Bradyrhizobium sp. WD16: one gene and its partner. The protein of the gene in region 2 interacts with the protein of the main gene of each other region in a pairwise test. Links are inferred from orthologs where the notes say so. Each region holds a gene or a part of one and is shown on either strand. Other genes may lie near its edges.

The links. Proteins that work in one complex are often made in the same cells at the same time.
Region 1: the proteins of ileS (region 2) and DB459_RS04280 interact in binary tests that used the Escherichia coli proteins (3 or more experiments, as listed by UniProt). The link is inferred for Bradyrhizobium sp. WD16 from one-to-one orthologs.

What each region holds. Positions count from the first base shown.
Region 1 is NZ_CP028908.1:907,059-911,500, forward strand. What follows is about bases 1,601-4,442. They hold DB459_RS04280 (HyaD/HybD family hydrogenase maturation endopeptidase), read right to left. Parts: upstream 3,431-4,442; coding sequence 2,771-3,430; downstream 1,601-2,770. Other genes in these bases: DB459_RS04265 (hydrogenase expression/formation protein), read right to left, coding at 1,601-1,958; DB459_RS04270 (hydrogenase-1 expression HyaE), read right to left, coding at 1,955-2,431; DB459_RS04275 (HypC/HybG/HupF family hydrogenase formation chaperone), read right to left, coding at 2,445-2,771; cybH (Ni/Fe-hydrogenase, b-type cytochrome subunit), read right to left, coding at 3,779-4,442. In the rest of the region: DB459_RS04250 (nickel-dependent hydrogenase large subunit), read right to left, coding at 1-291; [NiFe]-hydrogenase assembly chaperone HybE, read right to left, coding at 288-887; DB459_RS04260 (rubredoxin), read right to left, coding at 856-1,125; more of DB459_RS04265, read right to left, coding at 1,122-1,600.
Region 2 is NZ_CP028908.1:2,802,601-2,809,391, reverse strand. The notes cover bases 1,946-5,536. They hold ileS (isoleucine--tRNA ligase), read left to right. Parts: upstream 1,946-2,252; coding sequence 2,253-5,336; downstream 5,337-5,536. Other genes in these bases: lspA (signal peptidase II), read left to right, coding at 5,531-5,536. Also shown: DB459_RS13005 (serine hydrolase), read left to right, coding at 1-206; DB459_RS13000 (response regulator), read right to left, coding at 275-670; DB459_RS12995 (bifunctional riboflavin kinase/FAD synthetase), read left to right, coding at 956-1,939; more of lspA, read left to right, coding at 5,537-6,028; DB459_RS12980 (hypothetical protein), read left to right, coding at 6,127-6,791. UniProt on the Escherichia coli protein: Catalyzes the attachment of isoleucine to tRNA(Ile). As IleRS can inadvertently accommodate and process structurally similar amino acids such as valine, to avoid such errors it has two additional distinct tRNA(Ile)-dependent editing activities.

The sequences.
Region 1 (4,442 bases), 1.9 Mb from region 2 along the record:
CATGGCGATGCGCAGCAGATGCTCGCGCGCGGTTTCCGACAGCACGAGAACGTCGCGGAGCCGGCGCCGCGCCGCCGTGGCGGCAATGCCGAGCGCCTTCTCGCAGGCAGTGACGAAGGCTACGCCTTGCGCCATGCCGCACACGCCGAACAGCAGCGGCAACGATTGCAGCACTTCGGCGGGCGTTCGTCCGAGAAAATTGCGCGCGACCATGAGCGGGCGGCTGGAGCCGATGCGGGCCAGGGCGCGCGATCCGTCGAGCTCGATCTCCAGCCGGCCGGCGAGGGTCATGACTGGCCGCCCCGGACCGACGCCGGACCGAACAGCAGTCCGCGGCGGCTCGGCGTCCCGGCCGTCGCTGCCGGCGCGACGACCGCGGCCTGCTCGGCCGCGACAGCCCCGCTCGCGCGCGCCTCGGCGTTGTCGCCGTGCTCCGCATCGAACAGCGCATCGAGCGCCGCCGCCGCGGTCAGTTCGGCGGCGGCCTGATCCTCGAATTCGAGCACCGGCGAGAACAGCGAGCACATGCGATAGCGGCCGATGTCCGCCAGCTCACCCATGATGAATTCGAAACGGCCGGCGGGAAACTGATGCAGGCTCTTGCCGCCGATGTCGATGCCGCGCCAGGCCTCGGCCGCTTCGGCACTCGCCGGCAGCAGCATCAGATTGATGAACCAGGGGGTGACCAGCGCCGCCAGCCAGCCGTCGTCACAGCCGCGCATGCCGATGCAGGCGACGCGGAGCCTGCCATTGAGGATCGGCACGTCCTGCATGCGGTCGCGGTACAGCGCCTCGAATGCCGCCTGCAGCTTCGCCGCGGCCGCCGCTTGCGCCGTCGCCGCTGCCGGTGAGACGTCAGTCATGGGGGTGATGACGGGTTTGATCATCGGCGTGATCATGGCCATCGCCGTCGAGCAGGAGAAAGCCCGCCTTGGCGCCGTCGCAATTGGGGCAGGTCCAGTGATCCGGCAGGCTGGCGAAAGGCGTGCCCGGTGCGATCTGCCAGTAGTCGTCGCCTTCGGCGGGGTCGTAGACATACCAGCAGATCCGGCATTCGAGCCGGCTCTGCTCGGTCAGCTTGGCGTTGTCGCCACCAAACGATCCCGCGAAGAAATGATCGGTCACTGATAGACCCTCAGGATTTCGCCGAGCCGCTGGGCGCTGTCCTCGAGGTCCTCCGGCGCGGCGCAGGCGACGCTCGGCACCTCGGTGATCTCGATGGTGTTGAGGATGATGGCGTCGCGCGAGTTGAAGTAGCGCACCCACCAGCCGTGGCGCGTCGCGGTGGACGAGATCCGGCAATTGCCATAACCGCGCGACAGGATGGTCACGACGCCCGGCCCGAGACGGGCATCGAGGAAATCGACGTCTTCGTCGGACAGCGGCAGCAGGCTCAGATTGATGACGTGGGCGGCATCGCCCGAGGCCCGCGTCGCCAGGCGGTCGGCCATTTCGGTGACCAGCGCCGGCGCATTGTAGACCATCGAAGGCAGTTCGCCTTCGTGCGGCGTCAGCGCCGCCGACGTGCCGGTCATGGCCATCGCCAGCACGCTGGCGGGAAAGTCGCCGGTCTCGATGATGTCGCTGCCGAGGCGGCCGGCGGTATCGACCTCGTGCACGCGCCACACCCCGGCCAGCACCGATTCCTGCGCCTGGATGGTGGCGCCGGCGACAATGCTGACCTCGCCTTCGCCGAGAATCTGGTCGACAAAGGCGCGGTTGGCGGCATCGAGCCCCGTCAGGTCGAAGCGCGCGGCGCGGCCCTCGTCGAGGGCGTCACGCACTTTCGCGAGCACGGCGAGGGCCGCAGTGACGTCCTCCACCTCCTCCGGCTCCGGCACCGCCGGCATGGAGTAGGTCCGCATGGACTTCGGCATTTCCATGTAGGCGAGCTCGGCGCCATCCTCATCCAGGGGCTGGCTGCCGGCGCCGACGACAGGACCAAGGCTCGACGTCATTGCCATTCTCCCGTGTCGATGCCGAGGTCGCGATTGAGCCGGCCAGTCGGCGCCGGGGCCGGAATGGCGCAGCCGTCCGGCAGGCGGAACGGCGGTGGATCGCTGACCTCGCGCTGCAGAAGGGCGGAAATCTCGGTCAGGTAGTCGCCCCAGTCGAGCAGGCGGGTGATGGCGCCGAGATAGCCGGCCCGGCGCATCAGCACGAAGGCCGGAAAGGCGTTGAAGAGGAAGCGACGCTGCAGCGACCGTTCGGCGGCCTTCGCCACCAGGGCGGGCGTGAAGCGGCCGCGGAAAGTCTTGGCGAGCTCAACCAGGATCACCGCGGCATCGGCGCTTTCCACCAGGCGGTCGGCGTCGCCGGCGAAGAACAGCAGCGAATGCTCGTTCGCTTCCAGGAAGGCATCGAGTGTGGCGTCGTCGACCACGGCAAAGCCGTGGCGTTCGACGAGAGCATCGATCAGGGACGTCGACATCGGACGATGATCCTCATGAGGCGGTCGGGAGGCTGGTTTTCAGATGAGCCGGCAGTTCCGGCTCGCGGTCGGCGAGATCGGGAAAGAGGTGGTCGAAATCCGCAGGAGAGGCGCCCGCGCCGTCGACGGCGAGTTGCAGCGCCGAGAGCGCGCGAGCGACGAGCTCGGCCTGCTCGGGCGAGATCACCTCGCGTGCGGCATCGATGAAGACCAGCACGAAGGTGCCTGGCGGCTGGTCGCCGACGATCCGCATATCGATCTCGCGGCGCGCGCCCATGCCCTCACACACGGCGTAGCCGGAACTTGCGGCGACGACCCGCATGGGTACACCAATGCACATCAGGCGTCCTCCGGCCGCGCGTCGGCATCCGCCGCATCAGGCGCGGTCCAGGCCAGCACGCGGGCATCGCCGCTGCGGCAGGCTTCTTCATCCGACGGGCGCTCGTCCTCGTAGCGCGACATCACCATGTGGCGGCAGGCCAGCGTCTCGGCGTCGTCGCGCGGGACCTCGCGCAGACGCGCCGTGACGCCGAAGCGGGCGAGATAGTCGAGGGCATGGCTGATGGCGGGAGCGATGCGGTCCTTGGTCGCCTCGCGCAACGAGCCGCCGAAATCCTCGAGCTCGACCGGCTGGACCCCGACCAGCAGCAGATGGCCGGGGCCGCCGCCGAGCAGCTCGGCGGTGGCGAGCACTTCCTGGAAGCCGGTCTGGTGCAGGCTGATCTTCTTGGCGCCGAGAAACTTCGGCACTTCGTCATCCTCGACGAGCTTGATGGTGCCGGGCGGCAGGCCATAGTCGACCGCGTCGAACACCACGAGGATGTCGGCGTTGCGCACGTGGTCGACGAGATAGAGGCCCTGGGTGCCTCCATCCATCAGGCGGACATTGTCGGGCAGGTCATAGTCGCGGTGCAGCGCCTCGACGGCGCGGACACCGAAGCCCTCGTCGGCCCACAGCAGATTGCCGATCCCGAGGACCAGTACCCTTGGCGATCCCATCGCACACCCTTCTCTTTCACGGGACGCGTGAGTGTTGCGTGACAAAAGCATTAGCAAGGGGCGGGCCAGATCCCGGTATGCATTCAAGTGCAAGGGGTTAGGAGGATCGACCGGGGGGCTCGACGCGACCTGATGGACGCTATGCTTCCAATCCGAGCGACGCCGTGGAAAGCCTACTTCCATGGCGATGCACTTGATCCGGTGGGGGTGGCGTCCGTCCTCCCGACGGCAAGCCACTGTGGTCAGGCACTGGCCATGCGAATGCGCCGCCCCAAAAACAAAGACGGGATGCGCGGCAGCGCACCCCGTCAGGTCGACGATCGGACGGCAGCAGGCGAAAGCTCGCCTTCAATCGTCGGCGGGCCGGTCGTCCCTGAATTGCCGCCAGCCCGAGATCATGGTGCTGACGATGCTCTGGCGGGACATCACGTCCTCGCGGACGGCGGCATAGACGTGAACCAGCACGAAGCACACGATCGCCCACATGCCGATGTGATGCCAGGTGTGGACGTTCTGGCTGTTGCCGAACAGCGGAATGACCCAGCTCGAGAACAGCCGATACTGCCACGACCCCATGCCTTCGCCTTCGCCATAGAGCGCGAAGCCGGACACCATCATGAAGATGATGCCCCAGAGGAAGGCGACATGCATGGTCAGGGTCGCGAGCGGGTTATGGCCTTCGTACTTCTTCGGCTCGCGGGCAATGAAGAAATACCATCTGATCTCGTGCAGCACATCGCGCCACCAGGCGCGGCTGGTCACCGGCGGAATGAACATCTGCCGGGCATGGGAATTGCCGGCGAAGGCCCAATAGATCCGCAGGGCGAAGCCGACGATGAGGATGTAACCGGCGGCGAAATGGGTGAAGCGGATATAGCCCATCAGGAAGTGGCTGCTCGCCTCCCCCGACAGGGTGGGCGGCGGCGAGCCGATGAAATAGCCGCTCACCGCCAGCACCACGATGGCGAGGGCATTGACCCAATGCCACAGCCGCAGCGGCGCCTCGTAGACG
Region 2 (6,791 bases):
GGATGCATTATCGCAGCGGCTGGTACGTGGCGAGGGACGAGCCGAAGCTGCTGTTCGCCATGGGCATCCACGGCCAGAACCTGTTCGTCGACCGGGCCAATGGCCTCGTCATCGCCAAGCTGTCCGCGCAGAACGAGGCGGTCGACGGCCGGGCCGTCGGCCTGACCCATCGCGCCGTAGCCGAGTTGCGGCGCTGCCTCGCGTGAAGCTGGGTCGAAGCGACAACGGCCGGGCGAGGCCCGGCCGTTTTCATCCCGGTTTCGTCCGCTGCGAGTCAGGCGTGGGCGTGATCGGGGAACACCGCCTCGATCTTGGTCTTCAGCGTCGCGGCGTTGAACGGCTTGACGATGTAGTTATTCACGCCGGCCTTCTTGGCGGCGATGACGTTCTCGGTCTTCGATTCCGCGGTGATCATGATGAAGGGCGTGGTGGCGAGATTGGGGTCGGCCCGCACTTCCTTGAGCAGGTCGTAGCCGGTCATCGGCTCCATGTTCCAGTCGGAGATCACGAGGCCGTACTTCTTGCTGCGCATCTTGTTGAGCGCCGCCGAACCGTCATTGGCATCGTCGATATTCTCGAACCCGAGCTGCTTCAGAAGGTTGCGGATAATGCGGATCATGGTGCTGTAATCGTCCACCACCAGGACCGGCATCGACAAATCCATCGCCATCGCTCTCTCGCTCCCTGTATCGTCACGGCGCGCGTCGCCGCCGCGGCGAGCATGACCCGCCGGCCTGGCCCGGCGACGAAGCAGCCTCGAACTCCCGTCGTCGGCCGCCGCGCCTGTCCCTTACCCCTAGCACCGGGGCATTAAACAGCGCGTTAATCGCCCGCTTCGATCCTGCCAATCACGGCGGGGGCTGGATGTTCTTCCCGATCGCGAAGGGAAGTCGCGATGATGAAACCCCGGCTGGCGCTTGACTTGAGGCCGCCTCAGGCATCACGGTCCGCGGCGATGTCGACCACCCCTGCCCGCTTTCATGTCGTCCGCGACACAACGCCGCCCGAGGCCATTCCACCTGGCGCGGTGGTGGCGCTCGGTAACTTCGATGGCGTTCACCTCGGCCATCGCGCCGTCATCGGCGCCGCCCTGGAGATGGCCCAGGCCCAGGGCCGACCGGCCCTGGCGGTCACCTTCGAGCCCCATCCGCGCAGTTTCTTCAGCCCCAATACGCCGCAGTTCCGCCTCACCGACCTGCGCGACAAGCTGCGGCTCCTGGCCGCCACCGGCCTGTCCGGCGCCGTGGTGATGACCTTCGACGCGGCGCGCGCCCGCACCTCGGCGATGGACTTCATTAACCACGACCTGATCGGCCGCCTCGCGGTCAGCGGCATCTCGGTGGGCTTCGACTTCCATTTCGGCAAGGGCCGGGCGGGCTCGCCGCAGCTGCTGGCCGACGAGGGGCCGCGCCGCGGCATTTCGGTCCACATCCAGCCCCATATCGACGTCGAGGGCCGGGCGGTGTCGTCGACCGCGATCCGCAACGCGCTCGGCCTCGGACAGGTCGACGAGGCCGCCGAATTGCTGGGTTATCCCTGGTTCATCTCCGGCGAGGTGATCCATGGCGAGAAGCGCGGCCGCGATCTCGGCTATCCCACCGCCAATATCCGCCTCGATCCGGCCTGCGGCCTGCGCCACGGCATCTATGCGGTGCGGGTCGGCCGGGGCGCCGAGCGCTATGAGGCAGTGGCGAGCTTCGGCCGCCGGCCGACCTTCGACAACGGCGCGCCGCTGCTCGAGGTCTTCCTGTTCGACTTCAAGGGCGATCTCTATGGCAGCCGCCTCGACGTCGCCTTCATCGCCTTCCTGCGCGAGGAACAGAAATTCGACGGCATTCCGGCGCTGATCGCCCAGATGGACCAGGACAGCATCCGCGCCCGGGCGGCGCTCGCGGCCGCCCCCGAAGCCTTTCCCCGGCTCGGCGAGGTCGAGCTCTAAACCTCCGGCAGCGGTGCCGGGGCCTTTCCGTGGCCCGCCAGCTTTGCTAATGACGGGCCATCTTCAAGGACGGGACATGGCGTCGCAGCGCAACGACCACCGCGAGTTCGGCTCAATCGGGATTACCGGCCCGGCTTCCGCCTGAGCTTCCGCTCGGGGCGCAAGACCGGGACGAACCGACACTTGCCCATCACTTGTTGCCGATCAACTTGTGCCGATCAACCTGTGCCGATGACCGGGGCGCCCATACCGGGGTGCCGATCACTCGGCTGGCCATCCGGCCTTCAGCAGCGCACCGCCTGGTTCCAGATCCATGACCAATTCCAAAGCTTCCGACGCCAAGACTTCAACTGCCAAGACTTCAAGCGCCAAGACCGCAGAGGCCGCCGGCCACGATTATTCCAAGACGCTGTACCTGCCGCAGACCGATTTCCCGATGCGGGCCGGCCTGCCCCAGCGCGAGCCGGAGATCCTGGCGCGCTGGAACGACATCGACCTCTACCGCAAGCTGCGCGAGAGCGCCCGCGGCCGCGCCAAGTTCGTGCTGCATGACGGGCCGCCCTATGCCAACGGCCACATCCATATCGGGCATGCGCTCAACAAGATCCTGAAGGACCTGGTGACGCGGAGCCAGCAGATGCTCGGCTTCGATTCCAATTACGTGCCCGGCTGGGACTGCCACGGCCTGCCGATCGAATGGAAGATCGAGGAGGAGAACTACCGCTCCAAGGGCAAGACCAAGCCGGACCTGAAGAACTCGGCGGCGATGATCGCCTTCCGCCGCGAATGCCGGGCCTATGCCGGCCACTGGCTCGATGTCCAGCGCGAGGAATTCAAGCGCCTCGGCGTCGTCGGCGACTGGGCCCATCCCTACACCACCATGAGCCATCCCGCCGAGGCGCAGATCGCCCGCGAGATCATGAAATTCGCCGCCAACGGCACGCTCTATCGCGGCTCCAAGCCGGTGATGTGGTCGGTGGTCGAAAAGACCGCGCTGGCCGAGGCCGAAGTCGAGTACGAGGATCACACCTCCGACACCGTCTGGGTGAAATTCCCGGTGGCGCAGGTCGAACTCGCCGGCAGCACCGAGGCCACGCCGGCGCTGATCGAGGCCGTCGCCGGCGCCGCGGTCGTGATCTGGACCACCACTCCCTGGACGCTGCCGGGCAACCGCGCCATCAGCTTCTCGTCGAAGATCGGCTATGGCCTCTATCGCGTCACCGCGGCGCCGGCCGACAACTGGGCCAAGGCGGGCGATCTGCTCGTGCTCGCAGACAGCCTCGCCGAGGCGGTGTTCAAGCAGGCGCGGGTCGACGGCTTCGAGAGAGTGGGCGCGGTGCCCGCCACGGCGCTCGCCGCCATGGAGTGCGCCCATCCGCTCGCCGGCCTCGAGGGCGGCTACGAATTCCGCGTGCCGCTGCTCGACGGCGAGCACGTCACCGCCGACACCGGCACCGGCTTCGTCCACACCGCGCCGGGGCACGGCCGCGAGGACTTCGAGATCTGGACCGCCAACGCGCGGGCGCTCGCCGCCCGCGGCATCAATCCGGCCATCCCCTACACCGTCGACGCCGACGGCGCCCTGACCACCCAGGCGCCGGGCTTCACCGGCCGCCGCGTCCTCACCGACAAGGGCGAGAAGGGCGACGCCAACGAGGCGGTGATCAAGGCCCTGATCGAACGCGGCATGCTGCTGGCGCGCTCACGGCTCAAGCACCAGTATCCGCATTCCTGGCGCTCGAAGAAGCCGGTGATCTTCCGCAATACGCCGCAATGGTTCATCGCCATGGACCAGCCGATCGCCGACGATACCGGCGCTTCGAAGGACGGCGACACGCTGCGGGCGCGGGCGCTCAAGGCCATCGCCGCGACCCGCTGGGTGCCGCCCCAGGGCCAGAACCGCATCACCGGCATGATCGCCGGGCGGCCGGACTGGGTGGTCTCGCGCCAGCGCGCCTGGGGCGTGCCGATCACCGTCTTCGTCCGCGAGAAGGCCGACGGCTCGGTCGAGATCCTCAAGGACGAAGCCATCAACCAGCGCATCGCCGAGGCCTTCATGGAGGAAGGCGCCGACGCCTGGTACGCCGAGGGCGCAGCCGCCCGCTTCCTGGGCGCGCGCGCGAGCGAAGGCTGGCAGAAGGTCGACGACATCCTCGACGTCTGGTTCGATTCCGGCTCGACCCACGCCTTCGTGCTGGAGGATCAGCAGAACTTCCCGAGTCTCGCCGGCATCCGCCGCAAGGTCGATGGCGGCGGCGACACCGTGATGTATCTGGAAGGCTCGGACCAGCATCGCGGCTGGTTCCACTCGTCGCTGCTCGAGAGCTGCGGCACCCGCGGCCGTGCCCCCTACGACGTGGTGCTGACCCACGGCTTCACCCTGGACGAACAGGGCCGCAAGATGTCGAAGTCGCTCGGCAACACCGTCGAGCCGCAGAAGGTCATCGCACAGTCCGGCGCCGACATCCTGCGGCTATGGGTGGCGAGCTCGGATACCGCCGACGACCAGCGCATCGGCCCGGAGATCCTCAAGAACACCATCGAGACCTATCGCAAGCTGCGCAACACCATCCGCTGGATGCTCGGCACGCTGCATCACTTCCACCGCGACGACGCGGTCGAGGTGACGAAGATGCCGGAGCTCGAACGATTGATGCTGCACCGCCTCGCCGAACTCGATGGCGTGGTGCGCCGGGCCTATGCGGATTTCGACTACAAGACTGTGGTGGCGGCGCTCGCCGCCTTCATGAACACCGAACTGTCGGCGTTCTATTTCGACATCCGCAAGGACACGCTGTATTGCGATCCGCCGTCCTCGCCGGCGCGCAAATCGGCGCTCACCACCATCGACATGCTGTGCGACGCCATCCTGAAATGGCTGGCGCCGATCCTGTCCTTCACCTGCGACGAAGCCTGGCTGCTGTACCGGCCCGATGCGGAGCCTTCCGTGCATCTGACCACGTTCCGCGACGATCTTGCGTCGCTGCGCGACGACGCGTTGGCGGCGCGGTGGGAGACCATCCGGGCGGTGCGGCGGGTCATCACCGGCGCGCTGGAAGTCGAGCGCGCCGCCAAGAAGATCGGCTCCTCGCTCGAGGCCTCGCCGCTCGTCTACGTCTCCGATCCGGCCGTGTTGGCGCTGCTGGCCGATGTCGACCTGGCCGAGATCGCGATCACCTCGAATGCGATGCTGACCGATGCGGATGCGCCGGCGGACGCCTTCCGGCTCGCCGACGTGCCGGGCGTCGCGGTGGTGATCGAGCGCGCCGTGGGCACCAAATGCGCCCGGTCGTGGAAGATCCTGCCGACCGTCGGCAGCGATCCGCAGTACCCGGACGTGACGCCGCGCGACGCCGAGGCGCTGCGCGAATGGAAGGCGCTGGGCCATGCGGTCTAGTGCCCGCTTTCCGAAGTTCGTGATACAGCGCCGCACGTCCAACCACGAACTTCGGAAAGCAAAGGGCACTAGCAAACTTTATAATTCTAGTACCCTTTTGTTTCCGAAGTTCGTGTCCAGAGGATGCAGCAGGTGACTCACGAACTTCGGAAACAGGGTACTAGGGTCTTCCGCGGCGACGCCATGAGGCCGGCATGAAACCGCCGCTCCGCGCCGGCATCATTGCCGCCGCCATCACGCTGGTGCTCGACCAGGCCGCCAAGCAGTGGCTGCTGCAGATCTTCGATCTGCCGCGTCGCGGCGCCTATGAGGTGACGCCGTTCTTCGACCTCGTGATGGCCTGGAATACCGGCATCAGCTATGGCTGGTTCCAGAACCAGGGGCCCATCGGCCAGACCCTGCTGGTGGCGCTGAAGGCCGTGGCGGTGGTGGTGATGGCGATCTGGATGGCGCGGTCCCAGACCGTGCTCGCCAGCCTCAGCCTCGGTCTGATCATCGGCGGCGCGATCGGCAATGCGATCGACCGGCTGCTCTACGGCGCCGTGGTCGATTTTGCATTGCTGCACGCCCAGATCGGCGGGACCACCTATAACTGGTACGTCTTCAACCTCGCAGATGTGGCCATTGTTGCCGGTGTGGTGGGCCTCCTGTATGACTCCTTCTTTGGCAGGACCGCCGTAAAAGCGCCCTGATCCCGGCCGATACGGCCGTCTGCGAAGGCCCGTCCGACGGGCTGGCGCCTTCCGCCTAAGCGATTGATCGGATAAGGAAATCTGATCGGATGGGAATCATGCGAACCAGCAACATCCTGCCGCATCGCGGCCGCCAGGCCCTCTTTGGCGCGAGTTTGGGCCCGCGGCTGCGCCTCACCGCCTGCCTGCTCGGCGTCGGTCTCTGCCTCGCCGCGGGTGCCGCCCGCGCCGGCGACGACGGAGAAGACGATTCGACCTTCGAGGAGAGGCTGGTCCGCAACATCATGAGCGGCATCGGCGGCACCAACATGGACAGCAAGGGCATCGACTACCGCGAGCGTTCGCCGCTGGTGGTGCCGCGCAATCTCGACCTGCCGCCGCCGGAAAACGCCCGCGCCGAAAAGACCCCGGCGAACTGGCCCAAGGACCCTTCGATCGCCGCACGCAAGGCGGAGAAGGAAGCCGCGAGCCAGCAAAAGGCGGACATGTTCGAGTTGAACCGCCCGCTGACCCCTGCCGAGCTTGCACCCAAGCGCACGAAATCAGTCCGCGAAGCGACCACCCAGCAGCCTGGCAGCCAGCCTGACGCGTGGGGCGGCACCGGCAGCGGGCCGATGCTGGCGCCCTCACAGCTGGGGTTCAGCGGCGGGATGTGGTCCGGCATTTTCAAGGGCGGCAACTCTGCTGAGGTCGGCCAGTTCAAGGGCGAGCCGACCCGCGAAGACCTGACCCAGCCGCCGACCGGTTACCAGACGCCGTCGCC